Linked DNA regions of Thermoleptolyngbya sichuanensis A183. The protein of the gene in region 2 interacts with the protein of the main gene of each other region in a pairwise test. Links are inferred from orthologs where the notes say so. Each region holds a gene or a part of one and is shown on either strand. Other genes may lie near its edges. The genes, in order: HPC62_RS01635 and lysA.

What was found.
Region 1: the proteins of lysA (region 2) and HPC62_RS01635 interact in binary tests that used the Escherichia coli proteins (3 or more experiments, as listed by UniProt). The link is inferred for Thermoleptolyngbya sichuanensis A183 from one-to-one orthologs.

What each region holds. Positions count from the first base shown.
Region 1 is NZ_CP053661.1:356,598-367,161, reverse strand. The notes cover bases 3,198-5,967. They hold HPC62_RS01635 (response regulator transcription factor), read right to left. Parts: upstream 5,064-5,967; coding sequence 4,332-5,063; downstream 3,198-4,331. Other genes in these bases: HPC62_RS01630 (SRPBCC family protein), read right to left, coding at 5,423-5,869; HPC62_RS01640 (Mo-dependent nitrogenase C-terminal domain-containing protein), read left to right, coding at 3,643-4,053. Outside these bases: HPC62_RS01655 (RMD1 family protein), read left to right, coding at 108-908; HPC62_RS01650 (DUF1815 family protein), read right to left, coding at 930-1,286; menB (1,4-dihydroxy-2-naphthoyl-CoA synthase), read right to left, coding at 2,138-2,971; bioF (8-amino-7-oxononanoate synthase), read left to right, coding at 6,037-7,212; HPC62_RS01620 (alpha/beta fold hydrolase), read left to right, coding at 7,196-7,915; HPC62_RS01615 (methyltransferase domain-containing protein), read left to right, coding at 7,912-8,739; bioD (dethiobiotin synthase), read left to right, coding at 8,754-9,377; bioA (adenosylmethionine--8-amino-7-oxononanoate transaminase), read left to right, coding at 9,394-10,564. UniProt on the Escherichia coli protein: Response regulator member of the two-component regulatory system CpxA/CpxR which responds to envelope stress response by activating expression of downstream genes including cpxP, degP, dsbA and ppiA.
Region 2 is NZ_CP053661.1:2,490,392-2,501,140, forward strand. Bases 1-2,955 are described here. They hold lysA (diaminopimelate decarboxylase), read right to left. Parts: upstream 2,213-2,955; coding sequence 788-2,212; downstream 1-787. Other genes in these bases: cdaA (diadenylate cyclase CdaA), read right to left, coding at 1-96; rimI (ribosomal protein S18-alanine N-acetyltransferase), read left to right, coding at 2,348-2,955. Also shown: more of rimI, read left to right, coding at 2,956-2,971; HPC62_RS10440 (ATP-dependent Clp protease ATP-binding subunit), read left to right, coding at 3,152-5,623; ilvC (ketol-acid reductoisomerase), read left to right, coding at 5,915-6,910; HPC62_RS10450 (ferredoxin reductase family protein), read left to right, coding at 7,186-8,529; HPC62_RS10455 (IS630 family transposase), read right to left, coding at 8,796-9,341; HPC62_RS10460 (helix-turn-helix domain-containing protein), read right to left, coding at 9,362-9,805; HPC62_RS10465 (NF041680 family putative transposase), read right to left, coding at 10,016-10,749. UniProt on the Escherichia coli protein: Specifically catalyzes the decarboxylation of meso-diaminopimelate (meso-DAP) to L-lysine. Is not active against the DD- or LL-isomers of diaminopimelate.

The DNA.
Region 1 (10,564 bases), 2.1 Mb from region 2 along the record:
GACAACGCTTTGGACAGAGCCGTTTCTGGTTTTTAATCATGCGACAGCAAGAAGGTGAGTAGCGGCTTGCGCTGGTTTAGAAAGACAAGCCTATTGAAATTCACCCCATGCAAAAGTTACTATTTCCTGACAAAGACGCAGTTAAAGGACGCGCAATTTTTCTTGGAGAGCGCCTCGACTTGCGAACGCTAGAAGCAACCACACCCCTCGGACGGCAACCCTTGGCGATCGCCGCTGGAAGCGATGGCTGTGTGGTTCTCTTTAAATATGGCGCAGTGGTGCTATTCGGGTTAGACCCCATTGAGGAAGCCACTTTTTTAAATAACTTGAAACCCTTAGTGCAGGAGCCGTTCAGCAAGCCTGAAACCGAGGAAGCGACCCTCCGGATCGAGCCGTCGCGAGCGGGGCAGGTGGAAAATGGCATTATCTCGCTGCAAGAATTTAGCGTAGAGTCGCTGCAAGTGGTGGCCGATGTGCTGGCTAAGAGCGTGGTGCTGGCACACTACGAACTGGGCACAGCTAGCGTCTTCGACCAAATCGAACCCTTCGCTGCGGGGCTACAGCGCACCACCAAAAATGAGCGCTGGGGCAAAGAGCTCCTGCGGCAGCTCGGACGGACGTTATCCATTCAGCATAAAATCGTGGGTCGGGTCGAAATTATCGACAAACCCGACCTGCTTTGGGAAGCACCCGAACTGGAGCGACTTTACGCCCGCTTAGAAAATGAGTATGAAATCCGCGATCGCCATCAGGCTCTAGAACGCAAGCTAGGACTGATTTCCAGTACAGCAGAAACAGTATTAGATCTACTCCAGCACAACAGCGGCCTGCGCGTAGAGTGGTACGTTGTTGTGCTGATCGTAGTGGAAATACTGCTGTCGTTTTACGACATCTTTGTCAAGGCCTGAGCACATAGCCCGCAGACTGCCCTAGGCTGCTCCACCCGAAACCCGTACCAGCGAAACATGCCCATCGGACGGCTTAATCTGGAACTTTACGAGGTTCGCCAATTCTTGAAGCTGGCTAATTGCCTCCGCGCCTTCGAGCTTCATTAGCTCGCGATCGTCGCGCATTTCTGTCCAGGTAATGCCATAGTCTGACACCAAAAAGCGGATCAGGTGGTTCTCGCCCAGACTCACCATAAAGGACGCGCTGTTCATCTGACCGCCGCAGGTATAGCAAGATGCGAGGTAACCCTGGCGCTCCAGCACAATGGCCAATGCCTGGAGATTCATTACCAGGTCATGTACAAACCGACGGTGCTGTTCTGCAAGTCGCAAAAACATCTTCGACCTCCAATCACCACACTCTATAACATCACATTCGACTATTCTAGATTGTCGTAACCTTCTTTTAGGTATTTGTAGCTATTCGAGACACAATTGCCTCGTCCTAAATATTAAAACATTCTTACGAAAAAGGAGCTTATAGCGAAAGTATGAAAAGAGGTTGAAAATCCTGACTTTTAGGACGCTAGCTTAGTTCTAAAGCCCTATAGATATCTCCGGTCACACTCGGCATGATCATCAATAAATTCCTATGGATGATCAAACAACCCTCGGTGAAAAAGTATGCTCTCTCAATCTGATCGCCGCAGACACCCCTGAACAGTCCTAACCGATATCCCTATATCCCTTGGTCAGCCAGCTTATGCAAGAGGAAAGCGACCTAATTCGACTTCAGAACCCACTCTACCGCTGTCTACAGCCTGATCCCATCGGATTCCGTAAGCCTGCACCGCTCACAACCACATCTTTACCCCAACTTCGTAAAGCGACCTACCTGGCAGATAAGACTCCACAACCCAAGTCGTAAGAAGGTAAAACCCTGCCCACTCAATTTTTCACTAGATTCAGACTCTGAGCCAGCTCGGAGCAAGAGCTTTATAGCGCCTGTACCTGTGGTGTTTGCGATTCTGCCAAGAACTCGTTCAGTCGGTTCTGTTGAATTCTGCCTGTTAAATCCTGTTTGTTAAATTCTGTTGGACTACGCGACTTTACTCCTCAGAGCGTTGCTCCCAAACACATTCTAGTTCGGGATCTTTGAAGTGGGAAGTTTAATCAGGATTCGATGATGAAAGCTGTTGGCGTGATCTCCATGTTCGAGCGATCGCCCCAAATGTCTCCAACGCTTGCGTTCAGGGTAGCCAGGGATATTGACGAAAATCGGGCGATCGCTTTTCCAGAAACGCCTGCTTGCCCTCGCTGCCTTCTTCTGTCATGTAATAGAGCAGCGTTGCATTGCCCGCTAGCTCTTGCAGTCCCGCCTGCCCATCACAATCAGCATTAAAGGCAGACTTCAGGCAGCGGATGGCGATTGGGCTTTTCTCCAGAATTTCCTGCGCCCAAGCGATCCCCTCGGCTTCCAACTGCTCCACAGGCACAACACAGTTGACGAGTCCCATATCGAGGGCCTGCTGGGCGGTGTACTGGCGGCAGAGATACCAGATTTCTCTCGCTTTCTTTTGTCCAACAATGCGGGCCAGATAGCTAGCGCCAAAGCCCCCGTCAAAACTGCCGACCTTGGGCCCAGTTTGTCCAAAAATAGCGTTATCTGCGGCGATGGTGAGGTCGCAGACAACATGGAGGACATGGCCGCCGCCAATGGCATAGCCCGCCACGAGAGCAATCACCACCTTGGGCATCGTGCGGATCAGTCGCTGCAAGTCCAGTACGTTCAGCCGGGGCGTGCCGCCTTGATCTAAATAGCCACCCTGACCGCGCACGCTCTGATCCCCGCCCGCGCAAAAGGCGTATTTCCCGTCCGTGTGGGGGCCCGCTCCGGTCAACAGCACCACCCCAATCCGGGGATCTTCGCGGGCATTGCTAAAGGCATCGTACAGTTCGGCAACCGTCTCTGGGCGAAAGGCATTGCGCTTGTGGGGGCGGTTGATAGTGATTTTGGCGATGCCATCTGCCTTGTGGTAAAGGATATCTTCGTAGCTTTTTGCAGTCTGCCAGTCCGCGTGCATGGTAGGGATCGATGCCAGAAAAAAGTGAGTGGGTAAGTTAGCGAGAACGCCAGCACAGGAAAGCGAAGAGAAAGCAAGCAACCGTGCAAGAAACATTGGTGGGCGATCGCCCTACGAGCCTACCACGTTGTGCGATCCCGCAGTTGACCAATCCCAACCCTACCCCACCCCAGAACCCCCTACCCCCTTACAATTCTTCCGTTTCGTTCTTCGTTCTTCCCTCTTCGTTCTTCCCTCTTCGTTCTTCGTTCTTCGTTTTTCATTTTTACGGCCTACAAAGCACGTAAATTCCCCAGTAGGGCGATCGCATTATTGCCAGAATTCCGTAATCCCACGCGAATCCTTCGATTAGGCAGGGGGCAATCTGAGGGCAGAGCAGCAGAGGGCGATCGCAGTGTGCCCATCAACCTCTAGCCGTAGCTTAGAAAGCTCGTAAATTATTCACACTGCAATGTCTACAGCACTACCCCAACTTCATCAATAAAGCGTTAGGTTGGTTGCAGTAGCGGCTCTCTACAGCTTGTAGAAAAGGTTAACTAACAGTTTCTTATCCGCTCCTTTTGCTGCCTTCTCGCGGTTTACTTAGCGGTTTACTTACCGGATTAACGCAAACTTAGCGCAAAGTCCTTCTCTCACCGTCACATCCCTCCATTGCAGGGCGAGGTATTGACATGAATTGGTCGCATTACAGAACCCCGGATCTGGCGCTCTCTAGCTGGACATGGCTCCCCAACGACGCTGCAACAAGTCACTCCAATACAGCCCCCCAGCCCCCAGCCACGCTCTACAGAACAGCATTTGTTGCACCCTCGCTGCGTCCGCAGTGTGCGCCATTGCAACCCCTACGCCAATGGCTCAACAATATTGAAATTTCAAGTGAAGCTCAGGCCCGTCGGATTTGTCAGGCGATCCCCGCCCGGTGTCCCTTCGAGCGAGAGGTGCGGGTCTTGGGGAAAACGATTCTTCGGATTCCGCCGCTGTGTAAGCTCAATCCCGTCTACGAAGAGGTTGTAGCGCTTCGGTTTCGGGCACTGTGTTACCTAGCAGACGAATGCCGGGTAGATGTAACGCCCTACTGCTAAGCCGGACGCATTTACGGATTCGCTGGGGCTTTGCCGAGAATCGACAAACGCCTATGTTAGTTCTCGAATTTGAACTGGCGAATTTGAACTGACAGATTTGAACTGGTGAATTTGGATTACCAATCAGGCGGTGCGGGGCTTCCAGCAATTCTATCCGTAGCGCCATTTGGGAGCATTGAGACAGACCCGCTTCACAACGTCCCAAAAACGCAAGAGTGCTGATGCAGCACTCATACCCCTGCGCCGGACATGCACGACGATCTGTACGTCTACCGTCTCTATACTTCTGCCGTCTCTGCCGAAGCAGCTGTGGCTGGAAGCTCCAGACAGTAGCCTGCGCCGTAAACCGTTTTGATATAGCGGGGATGGCGGGGATCAGGCTCTAGCTTGGTTCGCAGATGCCGGACATGAACCCGAATCGTCTCAATATCATCGTCGGGATCATAACCCCAGACTTCCTTCAGAATTTCGCTAGGGGAAACTGTCTGCCCATGCCGTTGCAGCAGGCAGTGCAGTAGCTCGAATTCCAAATGGGTGAGCTTTACGGTCTGGTCAAACCAGATAGCTTCTAGCCGCTCTGGCACCAGCGTCAGCGGGCCATAGTTCAGGATTTCCGTATGCTTTGCTGCCTGGGGAATGCGATCAGTGCGGCGCAGGAGGGCGCGGACTCTCGCCAGCATTTCCTCCACCTCGAAGGGCTTGGTGAGGTAGTCGTCTGCGCCCGCATTGAAACCTTCCACCTTGTCTTGGGTCTGACTGAGGGCGGTGAGCATTAGCACGGGGATGTCGGCTGTGCGCTCGTCTCGCCGAAGCCGCTGGCACACGGTAAAGCCGTCTACCTTTGGCAACATCAGATCGAGCATAATCAGGTCGGGCAACAGTTGCAGTGCCAACGCCTGACCTTTGACCCCGTCTGCGGCCTGGCTCACGTCATATCCAGCCATTTCTAGATTGACGGCTACTAGCTCTGAGATGGAAACGTCGTCGTCGATTACAAGTATCCGAGGCATCATTAAAAACTGGGTTTAACGTTTAGAAATTCTATGGAATCTATTGTTTTTATAACGGATCAATAACAAAAGCTACAAAGCCGTTCAAACATTTGTAGAACTTAAACAGAATATACGAGCAATTCTAAATTTTTTCTGCTCAAAATGCACCCTCCCGGCTGGAGGCTGGATCAGGAGCCTGCAAGCTAATACGAGAGATGGCTTGGTAGGGAGTTGCTTGAAGAACCAGAGCAGGCATTGCTCAGACCTTGCGCGATCGCTCTCTGCCCGCCCTCTGTCCTTGTGAATTAGGAACTAACCTTGCGTCGCAGATTTTGCGCCGAAATTCTTATATCGCCTAGCGCCAGAGATTTTTTCGATTAGCTCGACAACTCTGCCCGTAGCGCGTAGTCGCGGAATCGGTTGAGATCGGCTTGCAGCGTCGATTCCACCAGGCGACCCAGAAACAGGTTGTCCATCACTTTGCCCAAAATACCGGGGATCGCGTAAGACACCGTGAGCTTTACTACGCTGCGATCGCCCCGATCGTAAAACCGGATTGCGCCCCGGTTGGGCAGTCCGTCCACCGATTCCCACTGCATGATCTGGTGTTGCACCAGCTTGGTGATACGGGACTGCCAGCTAAACTCGAACCCACTAGAGGCCAGCTTCCAGCGCGACAGGTCCGGGTTATCTGGCTGAATTGTCACTGAGTCGATCCACTTCATCCACTTGGGCATTTGCTCTAGGTCAGACCAGAGTCCCCACACCCGCTCGATGGGCGCTTCGACTTCGACTTGAACGGTGTGATCTAACCAGTCGGCCATGATGGGAGAATGAGAAGCTGCGATCAGTTGGGGCTACTGCTTTACTCTACAAAGTTTCTGGGGAAGAGGGAAGGAGGAAGAGGGAAGAGGGAAGAACGAAGAGGGAAGAACGAAGAACGGAGCTGCTTTGAAATCGGCAGGCATGACGATATTGGCGATTGGCGGGAATGGGGCAAGAGGACAAGTTTGCGTTTGTTGAGGCGTTTTTGGAGGGGCGATCGCGCCAGCAAACGAGGCGATCGCTCCAAGGGGTTGTGCCGCTCGATGCCGTCCATGTGCAAAAGCAGGGCAAGACCTTGGTGAACTTTAGCGCCAATGACTATTTGGGATTGTCCAAACATCCGGTGCTGATTGCCGCTGCCCAGGACTATACGCAGCGCTACGGCACGGGTGCAACTGCGTCGCGGCTGGTGACGGGCAGTTTCGACATTCACCAGCAGCTAGAGGCGGCGTTGGCGGCGGACTGCGGACGCGAAGCGGCGCTATTGTTCAATTCTGGGTTTCAGGCAAATGTAACGGTTTTGGGGGCGCTGCTCGACCGACATGCGCTGGTCTTGTGCGATCGCCTAGTTCACAGCAGCTTGCTCAACGGCGCACTAGCCAGCCGCGCCACGCTAACCCGCTATCGGCACAACGACCACGAGCATCTGGAATCGCTGCTGCGACAGGCGGTGAATCAGCGCTACAGTCGTGTCGTGATTGTGTCGGAAACGGTGTTCAGCATGGATGGCGATCGCGCGGATGTCGATCGGCTTGTTCACCTGGCGCAGACCTACGGCGCGATTTTGTATCTGGACGAGGCCCACGCGATCGGGGTGCTGGGTGCAGGGGGAATGGGGCTGGCGATGGGCAATCCTGGCGTAGATCTGGCGATGGGCACGCTGGGCAAAGCCTTTGGTGCGTTTGGTGCGTTCCTGGTTTGCTCGGCGCGACTGCGGGACTATTTGATCAACGCCTGCCCCGGCTTTATTTACACCACGGCGTTGCCCCCCAGTGTGATTGGGGCGATCGCCGCTGCGCTGAAGCTGATGCCCAGTCTGGAGGGCGATCGCCAGAGGTTGACCCGGCACGCAGAGACGTTGCGAAACCAGCTTCGGGCGGCAGGATTCGACACCGGGCCATCCTCCACGCACATTATTCCTATCATGCTGGGCGAGGCGGAACGGGCGCTGTCCCTGGCTCAATGGCTAGAAACCCAGGGCATCCTTGCTGCGGCCATTCGCCCACCAACGGTTCCCCAGGGGACGGCACGACTGCGGCTCGCACTCTCTAGCCAGCACACCAGACAGCATTTAGGATCATTAATTGGCGCGTTGAGGAACGGGCATGGGCAGCGGCATTGAGGCGATCGCCTATCACGGCTGGGGGTTTGACGCAGACCTGTGGCAGCCGTGGGCGGCGGCGTTGAAAACTGCGGGCGTTGAGGTGCAACTATTCGACCGGGGCTATTTTGGCTTGCCCAATCAGCCCGGTTTTAGCCAACAGCCTTCCCGTAAAGTGATTCTGGCTCATTCCTATGGGCTGCATCTCTGTCCAGTTGAGCAGATGCATCAGGCCGATCTAGTGCTAGTCTTCAGCGGATTTTCATCGTTTCATCCGCTGTCGGGGCGATCGCGCGATCGCTCAAAAAGCATTCTACAAATCATGATTCAGCAGTTTGAAAAAACACCGAGCCTGGTCTTGCAAAACTTCTACAAAAAGTGTTTCTCACCCGTCGAGATTGATCCAGCCTGGTGTGAACCTTCTGAAAGTTTTCGGGTTCGCGAAAATCGGCTCAATTCTGCACTCTTGCTGCAAGATTTGCAACGGTTAGATGAGTCGATTCAGAATCTCGACCACTTGCCGCAAACATCTTATGCCATTGCCTTTCATGGACAGAGCGATCGCATTGTTCCATTTCCAGATACCCCTGAGCAAGCCACGCATCTGCTGGCGAGGGCGGAGTTTATCTCGATTCCCGATGCCGGACATCTGCTGCATTTAACGCATTTTGAGCGCTGCTGGGAACGAGCGATCGCCGCTATTCATTCTCTACCTCCCGCATGATTTTAGAAAACAGCGCTAATGCTTTAGAGAAAACCCATGCAAAATGCCAGATTGAAGAAGCCTTTGGACAAGCTGCAAAGCAATATGATCAGGCAGCTTTGGTGCAAAAAGAATGCGCGGCCTGGTTGCTAGAGGAACTCGATCGAGTGCGTCCTGAACTGACTTCTGGAAATGTGATTGAGCTTGGCTGCGGTACGGGTTTTTTGACTCAAGGATTAGTAAAGAAGATGGGCGATCGCCCTCTGGAAATTACTGACTTATCCCAATCAATGCTCACCGTGTGCCAGCAGAAAGTTTCTCAGATCAGCCATTCCTCTGAAATGACCTTCAGAACCCTTGACGGCGAACTTTGGCAACCCATTTCCAGGAGCTATGCGTTGATTATTAGCAGCTTCGTCGTGCAGTGGTTTCAGCAGCTTGAGCCTGCGCTAGATCGCTGGATTTCTGCCCTCAAACCGGGCGGCAAAATTCTCATCTCGTTTCCGACCTATCACAGTTTTCCAGAGTGGAAAGCAGCCTGTCGAAGCCTGGACTTACCCTTTACCGGAAATCCCCTGCCTGATCCGGGGGCGATCGCCCAATTCCTCGCATCTCGGCCTGTTCAAACTCGATATTGGCAACAATCCATCGGCATTTCCTTCACGTCTTCACGCGATTTCTTCCGAAGCTTAAAGCAAATTGGTGCGGGAACTAGCCTTTCCCAAACCAAGCTTTCCATTTCAGACTTTAAACAGTTGGTTAGCGCACTCGATGAATTTGCAAGTCTTTCCGGAGGAATTCACTATGACGTAGCCTATTTCACTATTTCTCGCAATAAACTTTAACCAAAGATGCCGTCATGTTTCCAGAAAAATTCTTCATTACAGGAACCGATACTAACGTAGGAAAAACGGTCGTCTCTGCCTTGCTAACTCTTGGGCTGAATGCGTCCTATTGGAAGCCGATTCAGTCGGGGCTTGATCCGATCAGCGATACGGATTACGTGCGGAAAGTCACTGGTTTAGATGACTCCCATTTCCTGCCAGAAAGGTTCACGCTAACGCAGCCCCTCTCTCCCCATGCCGCCGCTGAGATTGATGGCGTTCAGATCTATCTTTCCGATTTTCAGCTACCCTCTCAACTGCCATATAAACCTCTCATTATTGAAGGGGCAGGTGGGCTAATGGTGCCGCTCAATGAAGAGGATTTTGTGATTGATTTAATCCGACAGTTTCAGCTTCCGGTTTGTCTGGTGGCTCGCAGCACGTTGGGTACGATTAACCATACCCTGCTGTCGCTGGCTCAACTGCGGCGGATGGAAATTCCTATCTTGGGTGTGATTGTGAACGGCCCCAAAAATGAGGGAAATCGAGCGGCGATCGCCCACTACGGCAACGTGCCCATTCTTGCAGAACTGGAGCCACTGGCCGAGGTCAATCCCGCTACACTCAAGCAAGCATTTGATCAGCTTTTTCGAGCTTAAATACCTTTTTAAAGCCATGCATCCTCACATTTGGTATCCATTCACCCAAGCGAAAACGGCGCTGGAACCGCTAAAGGTCAAATCCGCGCAGGGTGTTTGGCTAGAGCTAGAGAATGGGCACAAAATGATTGACTGCATCTCAAGCTGGTGGGTCAACACTTATGGACATTGCCATCCTAAAATTGCTGAGGCAATCTATCAGCAGGCGCAGCAGCTCGAGCAAGTCATTTTTGCTGGGTTTACCCATGACCCCGCAGAGCAACTGGCGGAAAAACTAGTCGCAAAACTGGGCGCTCCGTTTAATCGGGTCTTCTTTTCTGACAATGGCTCAACGGCGGTCGAAGTCGGGCTAAAGATGGCGTATCAATACTGGGTGAATCAGGGGCAGGCAAGAAGCACATTTCTAGCATTTGATGGAGCCTATCATGGGGACACCTTTGGCGCAATGTCAGTGGGTGCGCGTTCCTTATTTTCGGCGGTGTTTTCCAACTTGCTATTTAACGTGGAGTTTGTTCCATTTCCCTCAACCTATTGGGGCGATCGCACGGCTGAAGAAACAGAAGCAAAGGTGCTTTCAATCCTTGAGAAAGCGCTAGATGAACGGGGCGATCGCATTGCAGGAGTGATGATTGAGCCGCTGGTGCAGGGAGCGGGTGGAATGCGGATGTGTAGACCCCAGTTCTTGCAAAAACTGAGGGCGATCGCCCAGTCTTTTAACACACTGCTGATCTTTGATGAAGTGATGACGGGCTTTGGGCGCACGGGGGATTGGTTTGCCTGTCATAAAGCAGGCGTTTCGCCTGATATTCTCTGTCTTTCTAAAGGAATTACGGGCGGCTTTTTGCCGTTTGCTGTAACAGTCTGCTCAGAAGAAATTTACCATGCATTCTATGATGACGAGCCGCTGAAAACGCTGTATCACGGACATAGCTATACGGCCAACCCGCTGGGCTGTGCGGCGGCGCTGGCAGGGCTAGAGCTAATGACTGAATACGAGCCGCAGTTTCGCAGTATGGAAGCAAAACATCATGCACAGTTGGCTCAGTTGAAAGACCATCCTGCTGTTGAAAAATTGCGCGTTACGGGCACGATTGCAGCGATGGATCTGGTGACCCAAGAACGATCGGGATACCTCAACACAATTTCGCTGGAAATTCGTCAGCGGGCGATCGCCAAAGGTCTGCTGC
Region 2 (10,749 bases):
GGTCAGCATCAGCACCAATACGACATCAATCCCATGCAGCAGCAAGGACTGAGTCCAGCCAGGGTTTGTCAGCCATTGCTTTAGCAAAGATCCCATCAGTTAACTGGTGCTAGGCATTATGCCCCGTGTAAATTGCAGCTATGGCAGGCGCGATCGCACCTGAAAACAGATTTCCTGAAAACAGATTTTAAGAATGGGGTTAGGGACAGGTATTTCCCGAAATCCGTGGCAAACCGCCCAAAAACGTCTCTTCACCACAAGAGATACCGTGAAAACTTCAAACCAGGCGATACGTCTTAACCATCCGTTAAAAAGCTGTCAGGACTTACGCACTTGCGATAAGTTTTCTGGGTTTTGGATGATTTCTGGCGGGCGCAGCCCGCCAGAAATCATCCAACTGCGTAAGTCCTAGCTGTATTACGGAGGACAGAACGCACCCCCCAATTGTAAGAGCGGGAGGCAAGAAGAACCAGTGAGTGACCGATGGGATCGGAAAGCTAGGGGGTTGCCCTTTCCCTGATACACGTCTCTGACGGATGACTCCGGAGATCAGCAAGCCGGAAAAATCTTGCAGTGCACAAACGAGATCACGGCTGGACGGGGAAAGGGCGATCGCCCTTCACGCTGCTCTCGCCAAAACCAGTCTTGTCTTCACCACTCCGGGTCATCAAGTTCAGGTTTCTGGGCTTTAAACGATTTTCGCGGGCACAGCCCACGAAAAATCGTCCAACTGCATCAGTCCTATAAGTTGCCATTGCACAACTTAACTTCTCTTCCCCGGTAGCCCTCAGCCCTCGCGCCGCACCAGTCGCTCTGGCAGGCGATCCTGGCGGATCAAGTCTTCTACCGTTTCGCGCTGCAAGATCAGGCTGGCATCGCCCTGGTTGACCAGCACCGCCGCTGGACGAGGCAATCGGTTGTAGTTGGAGGCCATGCTGTAGTTATATGCGCCCGTACCCATCACCACCAGCACGTCCCCTGGCTCAGTGGGGGGCAGTTTTGCGTCTTTGATGACGATGTCGCCCGATTCGCAGTGCTTTCCGGCGATCGCCACCGATTCTGTCATCGGGGCCGACAGCTTATTAGCCACCACCGCGCGGTAGACCGACTGGTAGGTAATCGGGCGGGGATTGTCGGACATGCCGCCATCGACCGTGACGTAGGTGCGAATGCCAGGAACTGTCTTTTGTCCCCCCACGCGATAGGCCGTAACGCAGGCTGAACCAATGAGCGATCGCCCCGGTTCCGCAATCAGTCGGGGCATCGCCACACCCTGCCGCTGGCAGGCGCGAATAATGCCCTCGCAAATCACCTTCACCCACTCGTCAATGCTGGGCGGATCGTCCGACTCGGTATAGCGGATGCCCAGTCCACCGCCAATATCCAGTTCACTAATCGGCAGTCCATACTGCGCTGCTTTGCTCAGCCATTGCACCATAACGCTGGTCAGATCTTGATGGGCCTGTAGCTCAAAAATTTGCGACCCAATATGCGCGTGTAATCCAACACACAGCAGCGCAGGCTGCTGGCTAACGTAGGCAAACACTTCGTCCAACTGCTCAGGATCGAAGCCAAACTTGCTGTCCAAATGTCCGGTGCGGATGTATTCGTGGGTGTGGCACTCGATGCCGGGGGTCAGGCGCAGCAGAATGCGAATCGGCTGGCCGCCAGCAGTTTCCGAAGTTTCCGAATCAGCCGCCAGAGACACCAGGGTTTTCAATTCCTGCCAATTGTCCACGACAATCGTGCAGCCTGCGCTGACAGCCAGCGACAACTCCTCAACCGACTTATTGTTGCCATGCAGGTAAATCTTGTCGGGCGACACGCCTGCTTTTAGCGCAGTGTAGAGTTCTCCGCCAGAGACGACATCCAGCCCCAACTCTTCGCTATCTACCACTGCACACACGGCCAGACAGTTCCAGGCTTTGGAGGCGTAGATCACCAGCGACTCGCCCGGATAGTATTGACGAAAGGCCTCTCGATATTGACGACAGGCTGTTCGCAGCGTTTCTTCATCTAATATGTACAGCGGCGAACCAAATCTCTCCACCAGCGTTGTCACGTCGCAGCCGCCGATTTCCAGATGGTTCTGTGCGTTGGCGCGGGCAGTCAGCGGCATTAGAACTTGATTCGGTGAAGCAGTCGCAGGGTCTAACGTAGGCAAGTATTGACGACCAGAGTTGTCTAGAGCAGGTGCAGGAGTCGAAACCATCGGGCGGAACTGTCCTTGTCTTTACAGGAGGGTTTGCAGAGGAATGCTAGAGGGAATGCCAATTTTTCTAGTTTACAATTGGCACCTACCCTTCTTGGAGGGATTGAAGATGGATTTTCTGGATCGCAGATAGGCATGGACACGCTATATCTGTCGCTGTTGACACGGGATCAAGTCGATGCCGCCGTGGCGCTGGATCGGCAGTGTTTGGGTGGCCTGTGGACGGAAGACGGTTATTTGAGAGAAATTGACAGCCCAAATAGCACGCTGCTGGCGCTGACCGCTGCGGCAGCGGATGGGGAAACCTCACTCGCTGGGCTGGGCTGTCTGTGGATGATTCTGGACGAGGCGCACATCACGACGCTGGCAGTGCATCCGGCACAGCGGGGGCGGGGGCTGGGGCAACTGCTGCTGACGGCGTTGATGCAGGCAGCGTGGCAACATCAGATGCACTGGGCAACGCTGGAAGTGCGGGCATCAAACAGAGCGGCGATCGCCCTCTATCAAAAATTTGGCTTCACGGATGTCGGCCTGCGGCCCCGCTACTACCAAAACCCCGAAGAGGACGCGCTGATTCTCTGGCGCAGGGGGCTGCAAGAGCCAGACTTCTCAGACACGCTGCGGCAGTGGTGGGGCTGGGTGGGCGATCGCCATCGTCAGCATGGGTGGAACCTGATCCCCGCCCAATCCCCTACCCAAGAAGAAGCAGGCGATCTGGGATTTTCTGCCATCCCTCTTGACATAGGTATCTTTTCCTAGCAAGATCCCCTTCGGAGCAGCAAGCGTGCGATCGCATTCTTCGCTTGCATTCTTTGGTGCGCTCGTTTCGGGATCAGGGTCTTGGCTGGGGTCGGTTGTCTCCGTTGAGCAGCCGGGTGGATTCACTTACCCTATGCTAGAATCAGCAGTACCGGCACGCAGCAGGTGATAGAGACTGCCATGTTTGAACGCTTCACAGAGAAAGCCATTAAGGTGATCATGCTTGCCCAGGAAGAAGCTCGTCGCCTGGGTCATAACTTTGTAGGAACGGAACAGATCCTCCTGGGTCTGATTGGAGAAGGGACCGGTGTCGCCGCCAAAGTGTTGAAGTCGATGGGGGTCAACCTCAAGGACGCTCGGATTGAAGTTGAAAAGATCATCGGTCGCGGGTCGGGCTTTGTGGCGGTCGAGATTCCCTTTACCCCACGAGCCAAGCGAGTTCTAGAACTGTCGCTCGAAGAGGCTCGCCAGCTTGGACACAATTACATCGGTACAGAACACCTCCTTTTGGGGCTGATTCGCGAAGGTGAAGGTGTGGCCGCCCGGGTTCTCGAAAACCTGGGCGTTGATCTCTCTAAGGTTCGCACCCAGGTGATTCGGATGCTGGGTGAAACTGCCGAGGTCACGCCGGGCGGCAGCCAGGGACGCACCAAGACCCCCACGCTGGACGAGTTTGGCTCGAATCTGACTCAGATGGCGGGCGAAGGCAAGCTTGATCCCGTGGTCGGCCGTCAGAAAGAGATTGAGCGCGTGATTCAAATCTTGGGTCGCCGCACGAAGAACAATCCGGTGCTGATTGGAGAGCCGGGAGTCGGCAAGACGGCGATCGCCGAAGGGCTGGCCCAGCGCATCTCCAGCGGCGACGTGCCCGATATTCTCGAAGAGAAGCGTGTGGTGACTCTCGACATCGGCTTGCTGGTGGCGGGCACCAAATATCGCGGTGAGTTTGAGGAACGCCTCAAAAAGATCATGGACGAAATCCGCCAAGCGGGGAACGTCATTCTGGTGATCGACGAAGTTCACACGCTGATCGGCGCAGGCGCAGCAGAAGGGGCGATCGATGCGGCTAATATCCTGAAGCCCGCGCTGGCACGGGGTGAACTCCAGTGTATCGGCGCAACGACGCTGGATGAATACCGCAAGCACATCGAGCGCGATGCGGCTCTGGAGCGCCGCTTCCAGCCCGTGATGGTGGGTGAGCCGTCGGTGCAGGACACGATCGAGATCCTGCGGGGTCTGCGCGATCGCTACGAGCAGCACCACAAGCTGAAGATTTCTGATGCGGCACTGGAGGCTGCTGCTAAGCTGTCTGACCGCTATATCTCAGACCGCTTCCTGCCCGACAAGGCCATCGACCTGATCGACGAAGCGGGCTCCCGCGTCCGCTTGTTCCACTCGCAAATGCCCCCGGCTGCGAAGGAACTGGATAAGGAACTGCGCCAGGTTCAAAAAGAGAAAGACGATGCTGTTCGCAATCAGGACTTTGAGCGGGCAGGCGAATTACGCGATCGTGAGATGGAGCTACGCGCCGAAATTCGCGCCATCGTCCAATCCAAGCAGAGCGAGGCAACGGGCGGCGAAGATTCCCCGGTGGTGACGGAAGAAGATATTGCCCAAATCGTTGCAGCCTGGACAGGCGTTCCAGTCAATAAGCTCACGGAAACCGAATCCGAGAAGCTGCTGCACATGGAAGACACCCTACACAATCGCCTGATTGGTCAGGACGAAGCTGTGAAGGCCGTGTCTCGCGCCATTCGTCGCGCCCGCGTGGGCTTGAAGAACCCCAACCGTCCGATCGCCAGCTTTATCTTCTCTGGCCCTACGGGGGTCGGCAAGACGGAGCTAACCAAGGCTCTGGCGGCCTACTTCTTCGGTTCCGAAGATGCGATGATTCGCCTCGACATGTCGGAATACATGGAGCGGCACACCGTTTCCAAGCTAATCGGGTCGCCTCCCGGCTACGTCGGCTACAACGAAGGGGGCCAGCTTACCGAAGCGGTTCGTCGTCGCCCCTACACCGTGGTGCTGTTCGACGAAATCGAAAAAGCCCACCCCGATGTGTTCAACATGCTGCTGCAAATCCTGGAGGACGGTCGCCTGACCGATGCCAAGGGTCGCACGGTGGATTTCAAGAACACCCTGCTGATCATGACCTCCAATATCGGTTCCAAGGTGATCGAGAAGGGCGGCGGCGGTCTGGGCTTTGACCTGTCTTCGGAAGACATGGCTGAGTCCCAATATAACCGCATCCGTTCTCTGGTAAATGAGGAACTGAAGCAATACTTCCGCCCTGAATTCCTCAACCGTCTGGATGAGATTATTGTCTTCCGTCAGTTGACGAAGGACGAGGTGAAGCGGATTGGTGACATTCTCCTGCGGGAAGTATCGGGTCGCTTGCTGGAGCAGGGCATTACCCTCGAAGTCACCGAGAAGTTCAAAGATCGCCTAGTGGAAGAGGGCTATAACCCCAGCTACGGCGCTCGTCCCCTGCGCCGCGCCATCATGCGCCTGTTGGAAGACTCCCTGGCAGAGGAAATCCTCTCAGGGCGAGTCAAGGATGGTGATGTGGCCGTTGTGGATGTAGGCGAAGACGGACAGGTAAAGGTGCTTCCGGGTGAAAAGCGGGAGTTGCTGCCTCAGTCTGCGGAGTAGCGGTCAATAGCTGTGGCGGTTAATAGCTGTAGCTGTAAGTAGCTATAAATAGCTGTAAATAACTGCTGTTTGCCAGCACTTGTTTGCAAGCACTATCTAAGCACTGTCTTGTGTTGAGGGCTGGGTTGCCGGATGGGTAACCCAGTTTCTTTTTGCGCTGATTCGGGCCATGCCTTTCACCCACTCCCCTCCGTTTGGTAGAATCAAATGCTTGACATTTGCAAGATTTACCGATTTGCAAAGACCAATTTGCAAGACAGATAACCCTCGCTTCACGGAGATTCCTTCCCTATGGCTCGGATGTATTATGATGCAGACGCGAATTTGGACGTTTTGGCTGGCAAAACGATTGCCATTATTGGCTACGGCTCGCAGGGCCATGCCCATGCCCTGAATCTGCGCGACAGCGGGCTGAATGTGGTGGTTGGCTTGTATCCGGGTAGCAAGTCGGCTGCCAAAGCTGAGGCGGAAGGGCTGACCGTGAAGACGGTGAGCGATGCTGCTGCTGCCGCAGATTTCATCATGATCCTGCTGCCGGATGAGGTGATGAAAACGGTCTACAAGAACGAGATCGAAGCGCAACTGACCGCAGGCAAGGTGCTGGCATTTGCCCACGGCTTCAATATTCACTTTGCCCAAATTGTGCCCCCTGCGGATGTGGATGTGGTGATGGTGGCTCCTAAGGGGCCGGGACACTTGGTGCGGCGCACCTATGAGCAGGGTGAGGGCGTTCCGGCGCTGTTTGCGGTGTATCAAGACGCAACGGGCCGGGCACGCGATCGCGCGATGGCCTACGCCAAAGGCATCGGCGGCACCCGCGCAGGCATTTTGGAAACCACCTTCCGTGAAGAAACCGAAACCGACCTGTTTGGCGAACAGGTGGTGCTGTGTGGCGGTCTCAGCGCCTTGATCAAGGCGGGTTTTGAGACGCTGGTGGAGGCGGGCTATCAGCCTGAGTTGGCTTATTTCGAGTGCCTGCATGAAGTGAAGCTGATTGTGGATCTGATCGTGGAAGGCGGTCTGGCAAAGATGCGCGACAGCATCTCCAACACCGCAGAATATGGCGACCTAACTCGCGGCCCGCGCATCGTCACCGACGAAACCCGTGCGGAAATGAAGAAGATCCTGACGGAGATTCAGACGGGACAGTTTGCTCGCGAATTTGTGCTGGAAAACCAGGCTGGCAAACCGGGCTTCACCGCCATGCGCCGCCGCGAGGCCGAGCATCCCATTGAGGAAGTCGGCAAAGATCTGCGGGCCATGTTTAGCTGGCTGAAGAAGGCCTAGCCTGGGGTAATTGCTCTCCAGCGCTGAGGCGAGAGCGGGTTGGAGTTAGGACTTGGAAAGACCTGTTTGGCGCGATCGCCAGACAGGTTTTTTGTTGGGTCAGAGTATTTCTCTCTAGAGGCATAGGGCAGCAGAGGGGCGATCGCCGCCTGAGGTAGAGGAACTCCTGCTTGCAGACAGATTATCTTACGGTTGCGCGGTAACTCCTGACGCATCGGCCTCTATTCAGCCGTTACTCCAGCCTTTACTCAGCCTCTATTCTTGAACCGCTAATCATGAAGACTATCTTGACCCATAGTCCAATTGCGATCGCCATCTTTTGGATCTCCGTCTATCTGGGACTGACGCTTGTTCCGCTGCTGGTGCTGCTGCTCTATCCGCCGATGTCCATTGAAGCGCGGGGCTTCTGGGTTGAGTTTTCGGTGGCGCTGGGATTTGTGGGGCTGGCGATGATGGCGCTGCAATTTGCGCTGACGGCACGGATCAACCGGGTCGAGGCTTCTTACGGGATCGACATTATTCTGCAATTTCACCGCTACATCTCCATCGTGGCGGTGCTGTTTATCCTGGTGCATCCGGCGATTTTGTTTATTAACCAGCCGGAAACCGTGGCTCTGCTCAATTTTCCAGAAGCGCCGTGGCGGGCCCGATTTGCCGTCATGGGGACGCTGGCGCTGGTGGCGCTAATTATCACCTCGATCTGGCGCACGCGACTGAAAATTCCCTACGAGGCGTGGCGCACGCTGCACGGATTGCTGGCGGTGCTGGCGCTGGGGCTGGGGCTGGCGCACGCGATTGGGGTTGGCTATTACCTATCGCTGTTTTGGAAGACGGTGCTGTGGGGGGCGATCGCCCTCGCTGCCCTCTGGCTCTTGGTCTATGTGCGTCTGGTGAAGCCGTGGATGATGTTGAAAAAGCCCTACCTGGTGGAAGCGGTCGAGTCTCAGCGGGGCGATAGCTGGACGCTGGCGCTGCGACCCCACGGCCATAACGGCTTCACCTTCCAGCCGGGCCAGTTTGCCTGGATCACGCTGGACGTATCGCCGTTCCACATGCGCGAGCATCCCTTTTCGATGTCCTCCAGCGGCAGCCAGTCCGACCGTATCGAGTTTACGATCAAGGCGCTGGGCGACTTTACCCGCGAAATTAAGCACGTACCGCCAGGAACGCGGGCTTACCTAGACGGCCCCTATGGCGTGTTCACGAGCGATCGCTATCCAGACACCGCCGGGTTTGTTTTCATTGCTGGGGGCATTGGCATCACGCCGTTTATGAGCATTCTGACCACCCACGCCGAACGCGGCGACGATCGCCCCCATCTGCTGATCTACGCGGGCGATCGCTGGAACGACCTCATCTTCCGCGAGGAGTTGGAAGCCCTGAGGGACAAGCTGGATTTGCAAATCGTCTTCGTTCTCCGCCATCCGCACGAGGGCTGGACCGGGGAATCGGGCTACGTTGATAAAGCCCTGCTAGAACGCTACATTCCCCACTATCGCGGCAGCCGTCAATACTTTATCTGCGCCAGTCCCCGCATGATGGATGCAGTCGAAGCCGGACTCCACCATCTCCAAGTGCCGCCCACGCACATCCACATGGAACACTTCAACCTAGTGTAAATGGCTTTGAGTCATGAACAGAATCATGACATTGCTGGAAGCCCTAAAGAAGCTTGGCAGGCAATCCGAAGATCGCAAATCCAAAATCGCAAATCCAAAATCGCAAATCCAAAGTCGAGAATCGACACATTTCCCTATGCGCTACATCCTGATGCTGCAACTGGTTTCTATCATCACCCTCAACTTGGTGATGGGGTCAGCGCTATTTGCTTGGTTGCAAAGTCGCCCTACCTCCGAGGTGCCAGATGCCACGTCATATCAATTCTCTAAATACCCACTACACATAGAGCATCGACAATCCAATCCCACTGAGTCAGCGATCGCAGCGACTCCGCCGAAAGGCGACAAACCCACTGGCTGATGGCGTGCTGGAGTTGGCAAACATCATCAAAGTGAACCCAAGCTAGCTCCCGCTTGAGTTCCCGCCAGACCCGCTCAATGGGATTGACCTCAGGGCAATAAGGCGGCTGAAACACCAAGATGACATTGTCCGGTATCGTCAGGGTCTGAGCCGTATGGGCTGCGGCATTATCCACCTGAATCAGATGTAAATCATCGGGGAACTGAGCCGCAAAGCTGTGCAAAAACGCCTCAAAACAGGAACTGTCGAGATGAGAAAACTCGACTATCCACGATGCACCGCTCAGCGGTTCCACTAGACCGTACAGCCACCGATACACAAAGTCCCATTGAACTGAACCAATCGGCTGCACCCCAAAGCCCGTCAACTTGCGATGTTGAACCGTCAGCAGTCCGACGCGGCTCTCATCGCTGCACCAATAGCGGATTCGCCCCCCGTAGCGTTGTCTCAAGGCTGGCGGAATCGACTGGCTTATCTGGGCTGCAAGGTTTGCTGAACGGACTCGCACGCCCCAGGAGTCTGCTTCTTTGACACCGGACGGGGCACTTTGAGCTTCGCTTTGAGCCGATAGCGCACCGTCTTATGCACCGTCTTGTAGGGGACGGGTTGACCATGCACCGCTGCGAGCCACTGCTGCACTGCTCCATAACTGCTAAAGCCTTCTGGATCTTGCAGTTCCCGCTCCAAAGATGCCAGGACTTCACCGCTAATCGCTCGCGGTCGTCCACTGCGAGATGCCACCTTCACCAACGCTTCGAGTCCACTCTGTCGATACTGGCTCAGCCAACGAGACACGGTCGTGCGATGGCAACCGCTCAGTTGGGCTAACTGCTCAACGCTCTTCGCTTGTCCGGTTTTTAACCACCACAACACCTGTACTTTACGGCGCTGTGATGACCGTTGCTGTTGTTCCAAGACGGCTTTTAGTTCTTCTGCTGTTTCAGCGATATCGATTTTGAGGACTCCACTCGTGGCGGCTCGCTCTAACGTCTTCTTACATGTAGCAGATCTTCTTTAGTTTGGACTAACTGGCATCACAATAATGCTCAACAGGATGCCATAAAGAATCTGCTCAACCGTTCATAACAGTTGAACTTAAGGAATTGGATACAATCCTGCTCGCAGTTAAGCTGCTGTTGCAACCGGACTGTTCAGGGATTGTTCGGATGTCTTGCGTTTCGAGGCTCGTTTTTTGACCATCGGATAGCAGGGACGAGGAGTTGGCTTGTGCCCCTTGCCTCGTCCTGGCGATTTACCACGAGGTTTAGGCGCAGGAGCAGGGGTGCCAATCGCTGCCAAAATGCCTGCAAACGCTTGTGCGACCCGACCCGGAGTCAACGTTTCTTGCGGTGCCTGCCAGGGCAAGGGGTGGTCAGTACAGTCCTTTCGCGCTAACCACAACTGCCAACTGAGCAACGGCATCAGGCTGCTCCACTGTTCGGTTGCCGATACAGAACTGAACTGGGGATGTGTCCAATATAGCCTCTGCTTGGCAAAGCGATACCAGTGTTCAATGGCAAAGCGACGGAGGTAGTGCAACCACAGGGTTTCTAACGGAGGCATCTGCTCACCCAGCCAAACTAACCACAAAGGAGCCAAGCGTCGCGTGCTGCTCTGTGTCTCCAGCACCTCCACGCGCAACACTTCCATTGCCCGTTTGGGGGATTTGCGGAAATGGTATGCACTCCAACGACTGACCCGCACTCGTCCCCAGTTGGGATCATCGACTTCAACGGTTTCGACCGGGACACTCCAAGTGTCAGGGTCATTGAGTTTCATCTTATGTCCATGCTTGGCAGGTGCGCCTCGCCCTCGATACGCTGGGGGCGCGCCATAGACACATCGATTGGATGTAACCC